4 regions of the Bradyrhizobium sp. GW821-FHT12B03 genome follow, and region 4 is predicted to be linked to each of the others. Evidence: predicted binding sites of a transcription regulator. Region 4 holds the regulator's gene; each other region holds the start of a gene.

Region 1 (3,444 bases), on a different contig from region 4:
CCTCAATGAAGATCGACAGATTCTTGCGCGCCTGCTGCTGGCCGACGAAATCGGACAGCGACTGCGGGCGCAGCGCGGTGTCGCCGACATCATCACTGCGGCGCTCGGGCGAGACCATGCGGTTGGCCTTGGGATCGCTCACTCAGCGAACTCCATGAGATCGTAGGGTGGGCAAAGGCGCTCTTCGCGCCGTGCCCACCATGTCGCTGATCGCTTGATAGATGGTGGGCACGCTTCCGCCTTCGCTCTTCGAGCAATGGCGGACAAGTCGCTTTGCCCACCCTACGAGATTGGCCATTGACGTACTCACTTCGCCAATTCCTTCAACCCCAGCCGAATGAGCTGCGCCGTCTCGGCATTCTCACCGGCACTGCGTGAGGCCGACGCGATCGCGGCCGCCGCCTGCGGCTGGCCGTAGCCGAGATTGACCAGCGCCGAGATCGCATCCGCCACCGGGCGCGGCGCGCGCTGGTCGTCGACGGCGCCGGCGAGATGCACGACCGCCGGATCGACATTGGCGAAGGCCGGCGCCTTGTCCTTCAACTCGGTGACGATGCGCTCGGCGACCTTGGGGCCGACGCCGGGCGTACGCGCCACCGCGGCCTTGTCGCGGAGCGCAATGGCATTGGCGAGATCGGAAGGCGCCAGCGTGCCGAGCACGGCGAGCGCGACCTTGGCGCCGACGCCCTGCACGGTCTGGAGCAGGCGAAACCATTCGCGCTCCTGGTCGGTGCGGAAGCCGAACAGTTTTATTTGATCTTCTCGAACATAAGTCTCAATGGAGAGCACGGTCGCCTCGCCGGGCGAGGGCAGATGCTGCAACGTGCGCGCCGAGCAATGCACCTGGTAGCCGACGCCGCCGACGTCGAGGACGACGTAATCCTCGCCGTAGGAATCGATCAGGCCCTTCAGCTTGCCGATCATATCGAGACCTCGGGCGCGGCAGACACTCCTGTTTCGTCATGGCCGGGCTTGTCCCGGCCATCCACGTGTTCGATACCAGCAAGAAAGAACGTGGATGCCCGGGACAAGCCCGGGCATGACGGCGGTGATACGCGACGATCAATCATATTCCCACCACCTTCAGCCTGAGCGCGGTGCTCTGGCGATGATGGGCGTGGGTGATGGCGATGGCGAGCGCGTCGGCAGCGTCCGCGGACGGCGGCTCGGCCTTCGGCAGCAATATCTTCAGCATCATCGCGATCTGCTGCTTGTCGGCGTGGCCGGCGCCGACCACCGTCTTCTTGACCTGGTTCGGCGCGTATTCGGCGACACTGATGCCGAACATCGCGGGCGCCAGCATGGCGACGCCGCGGGCCTGGCCGAGCTTGAGCGTCGCGACGCCGTCCTTGTTGACGAAGGTCTGCTCGACGGCGGCTTCCATCGGCTTGTGATCGGACAGGATGGCCGCGAGCCCTTCATGGATCGCGAGCAGGCGGCCGGACAGCGGCAGATCGTCCGGCGGTTCCACCGAACCGCAGGCGACGTAGATCAGGCGGTTGCCCTCGGCTTCGATCACGCCCCAGCCGGTACGGCGCAGGCCGGGATCAATGCCGATGATACGAACGGGGCCACGAATCGGAAGCGCAGTCATGGGCCAGTGATAGCGGCTGGCTGCCTGGAGCGAAACAGAAACAGAACGGAAGTAACAGGGGAAAGGCCGTCTCGGGCGCGACGCAGCGCAAAGCGGTGCGGCGCTGAACCGGGCCCATTTTGCCAGCGATGCCTGGAGAACGATGGGTTCCGGCTCTGCGCAGCAGCGTTTCACGCGGCAGCGCGTCCGGGACACGAGAACGGCGTCAGCCGCCCATCTTCGCCATCAGCGCATCCGACACCTCGAAATTGGCGTAGACCTGCTGGACGTCGTCGTGCTCGTTGAGCAGGTCCATCAGCTTGAGCAGCTTCTCGCCGGTCTCGTCGTCGACCGACACGGTGTTCTGCGGCTTCCAGATCAGCGCGGCCTTGCGCGGCTCGCCGAACTTGGCTTCCAGCGCCTTGGCGACGTCGCGATAGCTTTCGGTCGAGGCGTAGATCTCGTGACCGCCTTCGCCGGAGATCACGTCGTCGGCGCCGGCCTCGATCGCGGCATCCAGCACCGCGTCGTCGGAGGCGACGCTGCGGTCATATTCGATGATGCCGGTGCGGTCGAACATGAAGGAGACCGAGCCGGTTTCGCCGAGATTGCCGCCCGACTTGGTGAAGAAGGAACGGATGTCGGAGGCGGCGCGGTTGCGGTTGTCGGTCAGCGCCTCGACGATGACGGCGACGCCGCCCGGGCCATAGCCCTCGTAGCGGATCTCGTCATAGTTCTCGCCGTCGCTGCCGAGCGCCTTCTTGATGGCGCGCTCGATATTGTCCTTCGGCATGTTTTCCTGGCGCGCGGCGATCACGGCGGCGCGCAGGCGCGGGTTCATGGCGGGGTCGGGCGTGCCCAGCTTGGCGGCGACGGTGATTTCCCGCGCCAGCTTGCCGAACAGCTTCGACTTCTGGGCATCCTGCCGCCCCTTGCGGTGCATGATGTTCTTGAATTGGGAATGTCCGGCCATGCGTGGTCTCGTAAAGGAATCGTCCGACAGGGTGAGCGTGGGAAGCGCGGCCTTATAGGCCGCCAACCCACCGGAATCAAAGGGCTCCTGCTGCTCCAAGGTAGCACTGTAACGTTAGCCACCGTAATGGCCCGTGCCTAGATCTCGGGCATTGTTAACCCTGATTTCATTCCGGCCTGCGAAAATAGCGTCCGACCGTTCCCCGACAAGAGAGAGCTGATGGCGTTCGGACTATTTCGGAAGCGTCTGCCGGACATGGCTGCGCCTGCGACCGCCCCGGCGGCTCCGCAGCCCGCGGCCAATTCCGAGCCCGCGCCGACCGCCGAAAACGATTCGGCCAAGGAAATCCTGGAATTGCTGGAACTCGAGCTGGGCGCGATGATTCGCCAGCTCGAGCGCGCCGCCAATTCAGTGGCCGGCGGCGCCGAGGCGACCGCCACGACACTTGCGGCCATTCGCGACCGCACCGACGCCCTGACCGGCCGCACCAACGCCGCGCAGTCGACCGCATCCACCTTTGCCCATGCCGCCGACAAGTTCACCCAGTCCGCGCAAGGCATCGGCGCGCAGGTCCGCGCGGCCGGCAAGCTCGCCGACGAGGCCAGCGCCGCGGCGCAGGAAGCCCGCGCCAATGTCGACCGTCTGCGCGAATCCTCCGCCGCCATCGGCAACGTCGTCAATCTGATCGCGCAGATCGCGCGGCAGACGACGCTGCTCGCACTCAACTCGACCATCGAGGCCGCGCGCGCCGGCGCAGCCGGCAAGGGCTTTGCGGTCGTCGCGACCGAAGTGAAAGCACTCGCGGTCCAGACCCAGGGCGCCACGGAAGAGATCACCAAGAAGATCGACGCGCTCCAGCGCGACGCCGCCGGCTCGGCCGATGCCGTGCACCGCATTT
Region 2 (3,444 bases), on a different contig from region 4:
TCTCAGCCAATCGGCGTATTGGGAAGGACGAACAAATCGGATGTTGCAGGCATTCGCATCGGTCATGGTTCTATCTCGGACAAAGTGATGTCTTGAGCAAGATGCCGCGGCGTATCGGTCACGCCATCTGGCGCACATCCTCCGCGAGTGCGCGGTAGGACAGCGCTTCGGCGAGATGCAGGCGGCCGATCTTGTCCGCGTTGTCGAGGTCGGCGAGCGTGCGTGCCACCCGCAGCACGCGGTGATAGCCGCGCGCCGACAGCCGCATGGACTCGGCGGCGTCGCGCAGCAGCTTCTGGCCTTGCGCGTCGGGCTTTGCGATCTCTTCCAGCACCGAAGCCGGCGCCTCGGCATTGGTGCGCACCTGCGGCAGGCCGATCTCCGCGTAGCGCGCCAGCTGGATGTCGCGCGCCGCGGCCACGCGCGCGGCGACCTCGGCTGAACCCTCCGCCGGCGGCGGCAGGATCAGATCGGCCGCGGTCACCGCGGGGACCTCGATGCGCAGATCGATGCGATCCATCAGCGGCCCCGAGATGCGCGCCTGGTAGTCGCCGGTGCAGCGATCGATGCGGCCGCGCTTGCAGGCATAGCCGGGCTCGAAGGCGTTGCCGCAGCGGCAGGGATTCATCGCCGCGACCAGCATGAAGCGGGCAGGGTAGGTGACGCGATGATTGGCGCGGGACACCGAGACCTCGCCGTTCTCCAGCGGCTGGCGCAGCGAATCCAGCACGCGCGGATCGAACTCCGGCAGCTCGTCGAGGAACAGCACGCCCTGATGCGCCAGCGAGATCTCGCCGGGTTTTGCGCGCATGCCGCCGCCGGTGAGCGCGGCCATGCTGGCGGAATGATGCGGCGAGCGGAATGGCCGCCGCGCCGTCAGCGCACCACCTTGGATCTCGCCGGCGACCGAGGCGATCATCGAGACCTCCAGCAGCTCGCCCGGCGACAGCGGCGGCAGAATCGAGGGCAGGCGCGCCGCCAGCATCGATTTGCCGGCGCCGGGTGCGCCGATCATCAAGAGGTGATGGCCGCCGGCGGCCGCGATCTCCAGCGCCCGCTTGGCGCTCTCCTGGCCCTTGATGTCGCGCAGGTCGAGCGTGGAGGCGGCGACCTCGTGCACTTTCGGCGAGGGCCGCGACAGCACCTGGGTGCCCTTGAAATGGTTGGCGATCTGGATCAGCGAACTTGCCGCGATGATCTGAATGTCCGGGCTCGCCCACGCCGCTTCGGAGCCGCAGGACGCCGGACAGATCAAGCCTTCCTCGCGTACATTGGCGCCGATCGCGGCGGGAAGAACGCCGGCCACCGGCGCGATCGAGCCGTCGAGCCCGAGCTCGCCGAGCACCGTGAAACCGGTCAGCGCATCCGGCGGGATCGCGCCGATTGCCGCCATCAGCCCGAGTGCGATCGGCAGGTCGTAATGGCTGCCCTCCTTGGGCAGATCGGCCGGCGCCAGATTGACGATGATCCGCCGCGCCGGCAGCGCCAGGCCCGAAGCGATCAGCGCCGCGCGCACCCGCTCGCGCGCCTCCGACACGGCCTTGTCAGGCAGGCCGACGATGGCAAAGGCCGGCAGGCCCGGCGCAACCTGCACCTGCACGTCGACCGCGCGGGCCTCGATCCCCTCAAAGGCGACGGTAGAAACCCGCTGAACCATGCCCGAACCAGCCTGCCTTTCCTGCACAATCGAGGGTAGCAGAGCCGGCTAATCTCCGCAAGAACAATACGGGAACATATTTGGCGCCGTGCAAGTCCTAACCAGCCGTAAACGCGGTGCGGACACTACGCCTCGAATGCGAGCGGCTGTCCTCAGCACATTCCAACGAATGTTCGCTACTTCTAGAGCTGCGGGATGGGCCGTGATCTAACGGGTGAACAATTCAAATGCTTGCAAATCGCCGCAGAAGCGAACGTCGGGTGTGCACGCGGCTCGCCAAGATTCATTTTGGCGCGGGGTCGCTGCCGCGGGACTGCACGATCACCGATATCTCGGACGGGGGCGTGAAAGTGGTGGCGGAATTTCTCGAAGTGCCGCCGCAATTCACCATCATCTTCGCGCCGGACTATTCCCGCCAGTGTCGCCTGCGCTGGCGCATCGGCTGCGAATTCGGTGCCGAATTCACCGATTGAACGAACATGATCCGGAAAAGTGTGAAGCGGTTTTCCGATAAGATCATGTTCAAACAATAGATCCTGAGCATCCGCGTCCTTAACGGGACTTTAGCGTTAATCGGCAAGCATCTCTGATCAGTCGCCGAGTGATCAGAGTATGTCCAAGCGTTCGTCCGTTGCCTCTTCCCCGGCGAGATATCTGTTTTCCGCGTTTCTGGTCCTTGCCCTCGGCGGCTGTCAGACCATTGGCGTCGAGGACGTCACCGGTGCGCTCGGCGGCAAGTCGGACACGGCTGCAAAGGCCGATCCCAAGACGGACATGGACGCCCTGCGCGAGCGCTACCGCGCCAAGCCCAGCGATCCCAGCATTGCGCTCGACTACGGCAAGGCGCTGCGCGAGACCGGCCAGCGCGCCCAGGCGGTCGCGGTGCTCGAGCAGGCCGTGCTCGCCCATCCCAGCAACAGGGCGCTGCTCGCCGGTTACGGCCGCGCGCTCGCTGACAACGGCAATTTCCAGCAGGCGTTCGACGTTCTGGGCCGCGCGCATTCGCCTCAGGATCCCGACTGGCGGATCCTGTCGGCGCAGGGGGCGGCGCTCGATCAGCTCGGCCGCAACGAGGAAGCGCAGCAATATTACGCGAGCGCGCTAAAGATCGTGCCAGACGAGCCGCAGGTTCTGTCCAATCTCGGCCTGTCCTACATGCTCCAGAACAATCTGCCGCGGGCCGAACAGGTGCTCGGCCGCGCCCATCAGCGCAATCAGAACGATGTGCGGATCCGTGCCAATCTCGCGCTCGTGCTGGGATTGCAAGGCCGCGAGGCCGAGGCTGAAATCCTCGTGAAGGCCGATTTGCCGCCGGACCAGGCCGCGGCCAAGGTCGCGGCGCTGCGGCAATTGCTGGCGAAGAAGCAGCAGCGGGCCGAGAAGTAACCCGCCGCGTCTCGTCCCGAGGCGTCTTGTCCCAGGACTTGTCTTAGGACGTCTTGTCTTAGGACGTCCTCTTCTAGGACGTCTTGCCTCCGAACGCGTTGCCTCAGGACGCCTTGCGATGCGGGGCGGAGGCGCGACCGGACCGGCCCTTCAGCTTCTTCAGGAGCGGTCCGAGCAGCGATCGCTTCGGCTTCTTCACCTCGCCGCGCCCGGCAAGGCGGTTCGCCATGTTCTGGAACAGCTCGGTGGTGCGGTGGCTCTTGGAGACCTCCGCGATCATCTGGCCGTTGTTGGCCGCGGTCGAGAACAGCTTCGAATCGAACGGGATCACCGCGATCGGCTGGCTCTCCATGGTCTTGGCGAACGATTTGACGTCGATCTCCGCGCGCTTGTGCATGCCG
Region 3 (3,444 bases), on a different contig from region 4:
CATGAATGGCAACGTGATCGGCGTAAACACCGCGATCTTCTCGCCGTCGGGCGGCTCGGTCGGCATCGGTTTCGACATTCCGTCCACGACCGCAAAGCTCGTCGTCGCGCAGTTGAAGGACAAGGGTGCGGTCACGCGCGGCTGGCTCGGTGTGCAGGTGCAGCCGGTGACCGCCGAGATCGCCGACAGCCTTGGCCTGAAGGAGGCACGCGGTGCGATCGTCGACAATCCGCAGGACGATAGCCCGGCGGCGAAGGCCGGCATCGAGGCGGGCGACGTCATCACCGCCGTCAACGGCACCGCGATCAGGGACTCCCGCGATCTCGCCCGCACCATCGCCACGCTGGCGCCCGGCACCTCCGTGAAGCTCGACGTCTTCCACAAGGGCGGAGCCAAGACGGTGACGCTCGCGCTCGGCGAACTGGCGAACGAGCGGCAGGCCCAGGGCGACGGAAAGGCCGACGAGGGCAAGGCGCAGCCGGGTGCGGGCACGCCGCGCCTCGGGCTCAGCCTGGCACCGGCCGGCGACGTGCAGGGCGCCGGCCAGAAGGGCGTCGTCGTCACCGAGGTCGATCCGCAAGGGCCGGCGGCGCAGCGCGGTATCCAGACCGGCGACGTCATTCTCAATGTCGGGGGCAAGCCCGTCGCCAATGTCCGCGACGTCCGCTCGGAGCTGGTGCAGGCCAAATCATCCGGCAAGAACAGCGTGCTGTTGCAGGTCAGAAGCGCGGAGGCGACCCGGTTCGTCGCAGTGCCGCTCGCGTAAGTCGAAATCTTCCAGCGCAAATCCAAAAAGGCGGCCTTCGGGCCGCCTTTCTTCGTCCGGCTCCGAGATACCCACAGGCCGCCGATAACATTCTCGTTAACGGCAGCATTGATGACGGGTTCGTCCGAAAAAGCCGCGTTCGCTGGTCAGAGTTCGGAGTCGCGTAGGGCCTTGGCGGCAATGAAGACGCCCGGGCGAGTTGCAAGAGTGGAACTTCGGACGCGCGGCCGTTTTGTGGAACCGGCCGGTGGTTCGTATTTGATCGGTGCCGACATGGATCGATTGAAGTTCTCGCTGAGACGTGCGCTGCTGGTGGCGCCGCTCGTGCTGTCGGCTGGAAGCGCCCTGGGGCGCGATGACGGCCGCTACGCCGACTCGCCGCTCAAGCCCTGGTTCGACAGTCTGCGCAGCCATCTCGGCCCGTGCTGCTCGGACGCCGACGGATTTGCCGTCTCGGATCCCGATTGGGAGTCGCATGACGGGCACTATCGCGTACGCCTCGATGGGCAGTGGGTCGATGTGCCCGATGAAGCCGTCATCACCGAGCCGAACCGTGTCGGCCGCACCATGGTGTGGCCGGTGAAGACTGCGTTCGGAATTGCCATCCGCTGCTTCATGCCGGGCAGCATGATCTAACGCCGGTTGCCACTATCGCTTGGCGGATTTGCGCTTCGACGTTCTCTTCGACGTTCACTTTGACGTTTTCTTGGCGGTCTTCCTCGTCGTCGTCTTCCTGGCCGCCGTCCGCCTCGATGCCTTCTTCGGGACCTTCTTGCCTTTCTTGCGCGCCTCCGACAGGCCGATCGCGATCGCCTGCTTGCGGCTCTTCACCCGTCCGCCACGGCCGCCGGGGCCGCTTCTTGCGGTACCCTTCTTGTAGCGTCGCATCTCGCGCTCGACATCGCTGCCGGCGCTGCGCGAGTAGCGGCGCTTTGTTGCCTTGCGTGCCATCAACTCTCTCCCTCGGCTAGGCGAGAGAAACAGCACCGGTTACGCAACGTTCCAAATGTGCAGGCTGTGCCCCTTTAGAAGGAGTTCGCCAATTCGATCTCGGCTTCCAGCACCTGGATGCGGCGCGCCGCTTCGGTGAAAGACAGGTCGCGATTGTATTGCGTGGGCTGATAGGCCTCCTCGCTGAGCCGCTTCAACCTCAGGCCTTGCGCCCTCGTCATCTGCTCCGCGAGAAAAAGCCTGGCGTCGTATTTACCTTGAACCTGCATCTGGCCTCTCCATCCTGAAATCGTCACTTGACTATATGTTCTTATTTTGTTCTAACAAGCCATGGACAACAGAATTAATGAAATTCGACGTAAAATCAGTGCCTTGAGGTTGGAGATGGCCGACGTCGAGGCATCCGTGCGCGACCTCGTCGATCGCGATCGCGACTGCACAGAAAAGGCCCTCGCGCAGATGGCTCTGCGCCGGAAAGTCAATTTGCTGATCGGCGAATGGAAGGCGGCTGGCGGTGGTGACGTCCTGCCGGATGTTCGCGATCGGGTACGTCTTCGTTCCCTGAAGAAAGCCGCTGATCCCGTGCGCGCAATCGCGCGCCGCTGAGACATTTGCGAGCGTGCCATGGAGGAAGACCCGGACACGTACCGGATCTTGAGACTGCGCGCCGAGATCCTCGAACTGGGGTCTGCAATCCGGCAGTTGCAGCGCGAGGGTCTCGACGATGCTGCGGCCCAACTCCTGATCGCACGCAAGCGGGCGCAGCTCGATCATCTCGTGAAGACGAACGCGGCAGGCGGCGACCTGAACATCCCTGACATCCGGCGCAGCTAAAGCGTGCGCCGACGACGCGGCGTGAGAAGGGTTGGATCGAACATCAAATCGAACACCAAAGCGAGAAGGCCCCGCAATCGCGGGGCCTTCGATGGACGGCGGCGCGCCTACTTCGCGTTGGTCGTGCCCTTGTTGTTGGTCATGGTGCCGCCCTGGTCGGAGCCGGGGCCGGAGCCGCCCTGACCGGAGGGATCGGCGCTCTTGGATTTCGTATTCGCACCCGTCGTCTGCGAGGACGAGGAGGACGTCGAGGATTCGTGTTTCGCCTTGTGCGACTTCGCCTGCGCGGCGAACGGGGCGGCGGCGAGGCCGGTGGCCAACATCATGGCGAGGGCGAGCTTGGTCGTCTTCATGCGTGGGAACTCCCTGAGTTAAAATGACGCAGGCAGCCAACTGCCATCCGCCACAGGAGTTCCCGGCAAAGCAGCTCCCAGGTTTCACGCGCGGTTCAAGATTCCTTGTCCTCGGTGATCATGAACACGATACCTGTGAGCATCGCGCCGATCGCGAACGTCGTCACGAGCGTGACGACGAAAACGGCAGCGGCCGAATCTCCGCCATGGTTCAGCAAATTTGCGACCGTCGGGTTGGATAGAATGAGCGCGAGCCCGAAGGCGAGGCCGAGCGCCGCGCCCATCATCGCATGCGTCATGATCGTGACGATGCCGGTGGCAGAGACCAGGCTTCGCGAATTTTTACCTGGCGAATTTTTCGGCGACTTTTTCGCTCGCATGGAACCGCCTCGATCATCCGTGCAACGCACCCGGTGAGTTGCCGGTTCCATTCGCATGAACGAATTGTCACGTCGGGCTTCATCCGACGTTCATGCCGACCTTGCGACCATCGACGCGTCAACACGGGAACATTCGATATGGGTAAGGTTGTCTTTCTCT
Region 4 (3,444 bases):
CGGCGATGGCAATTTCAATCCTGGCTCCGACCCGTGGGCCGGGGGCGCTATCTCAACCGATCGGCAGGCGGGTGATCGTCGGCCTGTCGGCGATGATCTGCGGCTTGTGTTCGCGCTCGCCGACCGGCTGGGTCACCGGCAATTGCAGCACGGTCGCGCGCTGGCCTTCGACCAGCTGGGTCACCAGCACGTATTTGCCGTCGGGGAATTCGATCGCGTCGTGATGACGATCGGGAATGTGCGGATCGATCTTGCCGAACTTGCCGACGCGTGAGTTGATCGTGCGCGTCCAGATCCAGCGATTGTCGTAGCGGACGTTGTCGGCGAAGGCGAGCTCCGTTCCCGGCAGCAGGCAGACCGCGACGGACATGTCGGCCTCGGAGGCGAAGCCACGCGTCGAGGTGCCACGGAAGGTTGTCGTGACGATCGTCTCGCCGACCTCTGCGGGGCGCGTCGCGACGGCGTGCAGGCTGTAGTCACACATCGGGTGCTCCTCATTCGGAGATAGCAACCCGCGTCTCTTCCGAGGCGCAGGCCTCTATCAGAGTGGAAGCCCCCAAGCTCTGCTTGGTTGTAGGCAAATCTGCGGCTTGGGTCCGCAGGCTGCCATCACAATATCTTTTTCAAATGCATTGGGAACAAAGCCCACTCCCGTGCATTTCGCGTGCTTCTCCGTCAGCGACCAGCAGGTGCCGACCAGCCTGAATACGGCCAGACCGGTTGCGACGGCTGCGCGACGGCGTTGCGGGCATTGCGGAATTGTTCGCTGGTCATTGCCGGCGACGTCTTGCGGGAATGGTGCGATGGAGCAGCGAAGGCTTGCGACGCCGATGCTGCGATCAGCGCTATCGTGACTGTGCTCAAGACGATCTTGCGCATGGTTGTCTCCCCGGTTTGCGCACAGGCCCGCGAAGCGATGAGTGCTTCGTTGCGGCGCGCCGAGGATCTAGCGCTGGAGAGGTGGCCGGATAATCTGTGCAAAACCAGAAAGACTATCCAGCCGGAGCGGACAATCGTCCGCTCCAATTGCTCGGGTGTGGTTGCCGACTGCCGCCGCGCGGACGGTTCAGTACTTCCGGTAAAGGCCGATCAGCTTGCCCTGAATCTTCACCCGATTGGGCGGCAGGATGCGGACCTCATAGGCCGCATTGGCGGGCTCGAGCGCAATCGAGGCGCCGCGGCGGCGGAAGCGCTTCAGCGTTGCCTCCTCGTCATCGATCAGCGCCACGACGATGTCGCCGGTGTCGGCAGTCTCGTTGCGCTGGATCAGCGCCATGTCGCCGTCGAGGATGCCGGCTTCGACCATCGAATCGCCGCGCACTTCGAGCGCGTAATGCTCGCCCGAGCCGAGCATGTCAGGCGGTACGCTGATCGTGTGGCTGCGGGTCTGCAACGCTTCGATCGGCGTGCCGGCCGCGATGCGGCCCATGACAGGTACCGCGACGGGGCGCTCGCCGTCGTCCACGGGCGCGCTGGAGCTCGTTCGCACCTTGCCGAGATTGCCTTCGATGACGCTCGGCGTGAAGCCGCGACGACTGCCGGCGGCGGCCTGGAGCTCGGGCAGCTTGATGACTTCAATCGCGCGGGCGCGATTGGGCAGTCGCCGAATGAAGCCACGCTCCTCCAGTGCGGTGATCAGGCGATGGATGCCCGATTTCGAGCGCAGGTCGAGCGCGTCCTTCATCTCGTCGAAGGAGGGCGGCACGCCGCTTTCCTTCAGACGCTCACTGATGAACCGCAGAAGCTCGTATTGTTTGCGCGTTAGCATCTCGACCAAAGTCCCCCGGTTGATGTCGTTCGATTCCGAGACGTTCAATTCAGCGATAAGCCGCTAGATGCTCGAAACAAATCATGAACGGACACTATATGTTCGATACATGTTCCGCAACTGCTTAATTTACCGTGAACGCGACAAAGTTCGCGGAACGCACGTGTCCGCAGCGTTCAGACGGGCAGCAGCAGCACCTCGCAAGGCGAGCCGGCCTCGGCCTTCGGCGCGAACGGCGCGCGCACGAGAAGTGCCTGTGCCGCAGCGAGATTCGCAAGCAGCGAGGAATCCTGGTTATTGACGGGAAGGGCGACGAGCGTGCCGTCGTCGCGGCGCTCCAGGCGCGCGCGCAGATAGTCTTCGCGCTGGTCATTGGCTCCGACATCGCGGCCGAGCACGGCGCGCTCGCGACGGTGATGAATCATCTGTTGGCCCGACAGAGCGCGAATCAGAGGCACCATGAACAGGAAGGCGCACACATAGGAGGACACGGGATTGCCGGGCAGGCCGATCACGCGCATCGGCCCCAACCGCCCGTGCATCATCGGCTTGCCCGGCCGCATCGCGATCTTCCAGAACGCCATCGCGATACCTTCGTCCCTCAGCGCCTGCTGGACCAGATCGTGGTCGCCTACCGAGGCACCGCCGGTGGTGATCAGGATGTCGGCGCCGCTCTCGCGGGCACGGCGGATGCCGGCCGTGGTGGCTGCCAGCGTATCGGCGGCCACACCGAGGTCGATGGTATCTGCGCCCTCCTGGCGGGCGAGGGCGTGCAGGGCATAGCCGTTGGAATAGACGATCTGGCCGGGACCCGGCGTTGAGCCCGGCATCACCAGCTCGTCGCCGGTGGCGAGGATCGCAACCTTCGGGCGGCGACGGACGGGCAGGTGCGGGTGGTTCATCCCGGCGGTGAGGGCGAGGTCGCGCTCGGTGAGCCTGATACCCTTGCGCAGCAGCACGTCGCCTTCGCGGAAATCGACGCCGGCAGGGCGGATGTGCCGACCGGCGATAGCGGCTTCCTTGATCGTGATGTGCTTGCCCTCGGCGACCGTGTCCTCCTGGATCACGACCGCGTCCGCGCCAGCGGGAACGACGCCGCCGGTGAAGATGCGCATCGCTTGGCCGGCACCGACCGATCCCGCAAACGGCCGGCCCGCCGCGACCTCGCCGATCACCGTGAGCTGCGTGCCGACCGTGGCCGCATCGGCCGCCCGCACCGCATATCCGTCCATCGCCGACATCGCCTCCGGCGGCTGCGTACGCCGCGCCGCGATGTCGCGCGCGAGCACGCGGTGGAACGCGTCGTTGAGGCAGACCATCTCTTCGGACAACGGCTCTGCGTCCGCCAGCACCGCGGCAAGCGCGTCAGAAACCGGCATCAAGGCCACGGGAAAACTCCTGCTCGACACGTTCGGACGAATGTTCCGCGAGTCTTCTACCCGAGCGCGGGCGCAGAGGCAAAAACAGCGGCATGGCGGGATGATTCATCCCGCAGCTTCCGCCTGGTATCGAGGGGTGACGTGTCAGAACCGGCGCGGCATGGTCCGAACGACGAGAAGAACCGGCACGAGGGTGACCACGGCAATCACGAGAATGACGAGAGCCGCGGCCAGCACCGGTCAACTCCTCGCTGGTTCGTCCGGACTGACGTCAGGAGCCTTGGGGCCTTGGTCCTT

Evidence for each region. Region 4 encodes LexA, which represses DNA repair genes until DNA is damaged. Its sites were predicted from a motif close to TGTTCNNNNTGTGTTCNG; they were not measured.
Region 1: the regulator LexA is predicted to act here: its motif matches at 1,625-1,642, upstream of ruvC (crossover junction endodeoxyribonuclease RuvC).
Region 2: the regulator LexA is predicted to act here: its motif matches at 1,717-1,734, upstream of AC1RUR_RS29865 (YifB family Mg chelatase-like AAA ATPase).
Region 3: the regulator LexA is predicted to act here: its motif matches at 2,023-2,040, upstream of AC1RUR_RS15620 (DUF3072 domain-containing protein).

What each region holds. Positions count from the first base shown of each region.
Region 1 covers NZ_JBXAQU010000006.1:159,572-163,015, forward strand. The annotation lists gene ruvB (Holliday junction branch migration DNA helicase RuvB) at 1-118, opposite strand, end outside; gene ruvA (Holliday junction branch migration protein RuvA) at 307-924, opposite strand; gene ruvC (crossover junction endodeoxyribonuclease RuvC) at 1,067-1,594, opposite strand; gene AC1RUR_RS14195 (YebC/PmpR family DNA-binding transcriptional regulator) at 1,800-2,546, opposite strand; gene AC1RUR_RS14200 (methyl-accepting chemotaxis protein) at 2,766-3,444, shown strand, end outside.
Region 2 covers NZ_JBXAQU010000019.1:152,515-155,958, forward strand. The annotation lists gene AC1RUR_RS29860 (hypothetical protein) at 1-66, opposite strand, end outside; gene AC1RUR_RS29865 (YifB family Mg chelatase-like AAA ATPase) at 119-1,657, opposite strand; gene AC1RUR_RS29870 (PilZ domain-containing protein) at 1,885-2,130, shown strand; gene AC1RUR_RS29875 (tetratricopeptide repeat protein) at 2,270-3,043, shown strand; gene AC1RUR_RS29880 (CpaE/TadZ family protein) at 3,147-3,444, opposite strand, start outside.
Region 3 covers NZ_JBXAQU010000007.1:64,803-68,246, forward strand. The annotation lists gene AC1RUR_RS15605 (Do family serine endopeptidase) at 1-766, shown strand, start outside; gene AC1RUR_RS15610 (hypothetical protein) at 1,040-1,402, shown strand; gene AC1RUR_RS15615 (DUF6496 domain-containing protein) at 1,457-1,717, opposite strand; gene AC1RUR_RS15620 (DUF3072 domain-containing protein) at 1,792-1,986, opposite strand; gene AC1RUR_RS15625 (hypothetical protein) at 2,102-2,323, shown strand; gene AC1RUR_RS15630 (hypothetical protein) at 2,342-2,551, shown strand; gene AC1RUR_RS15635 (hypothetical protein) at 2,659-2,904, opposite strand; gene AC1RUR_RS15640 (hypothetical protein) at 3,000-3,335, opposite strand; gene AC1RUR_RS15645 (hypothetical protein) at 3,423-3,444, shown strand, end outside.
Region 4 covers NZ_JBXAQU010000018.1:31,785-35,228, forward strand. The annotation lists gene AC1RUR_RS28400 (hypothetical protein) at 53-484, opposite strand; gene AC1RUR_RS28405 (hypothetical protein) at 676-879, opposite strand; gene lexA (transcriptional repressor LexA) at 1,067-1,768, opposite strand; gene AC1RUR_RS28415 (molybdopterin molybdotransferase MoeA) at 1,945-3,156, opposite strand; gene AC1RUR_RS28420 (hypothetical protein) at 3,388-3,444, opposite strand, start outside.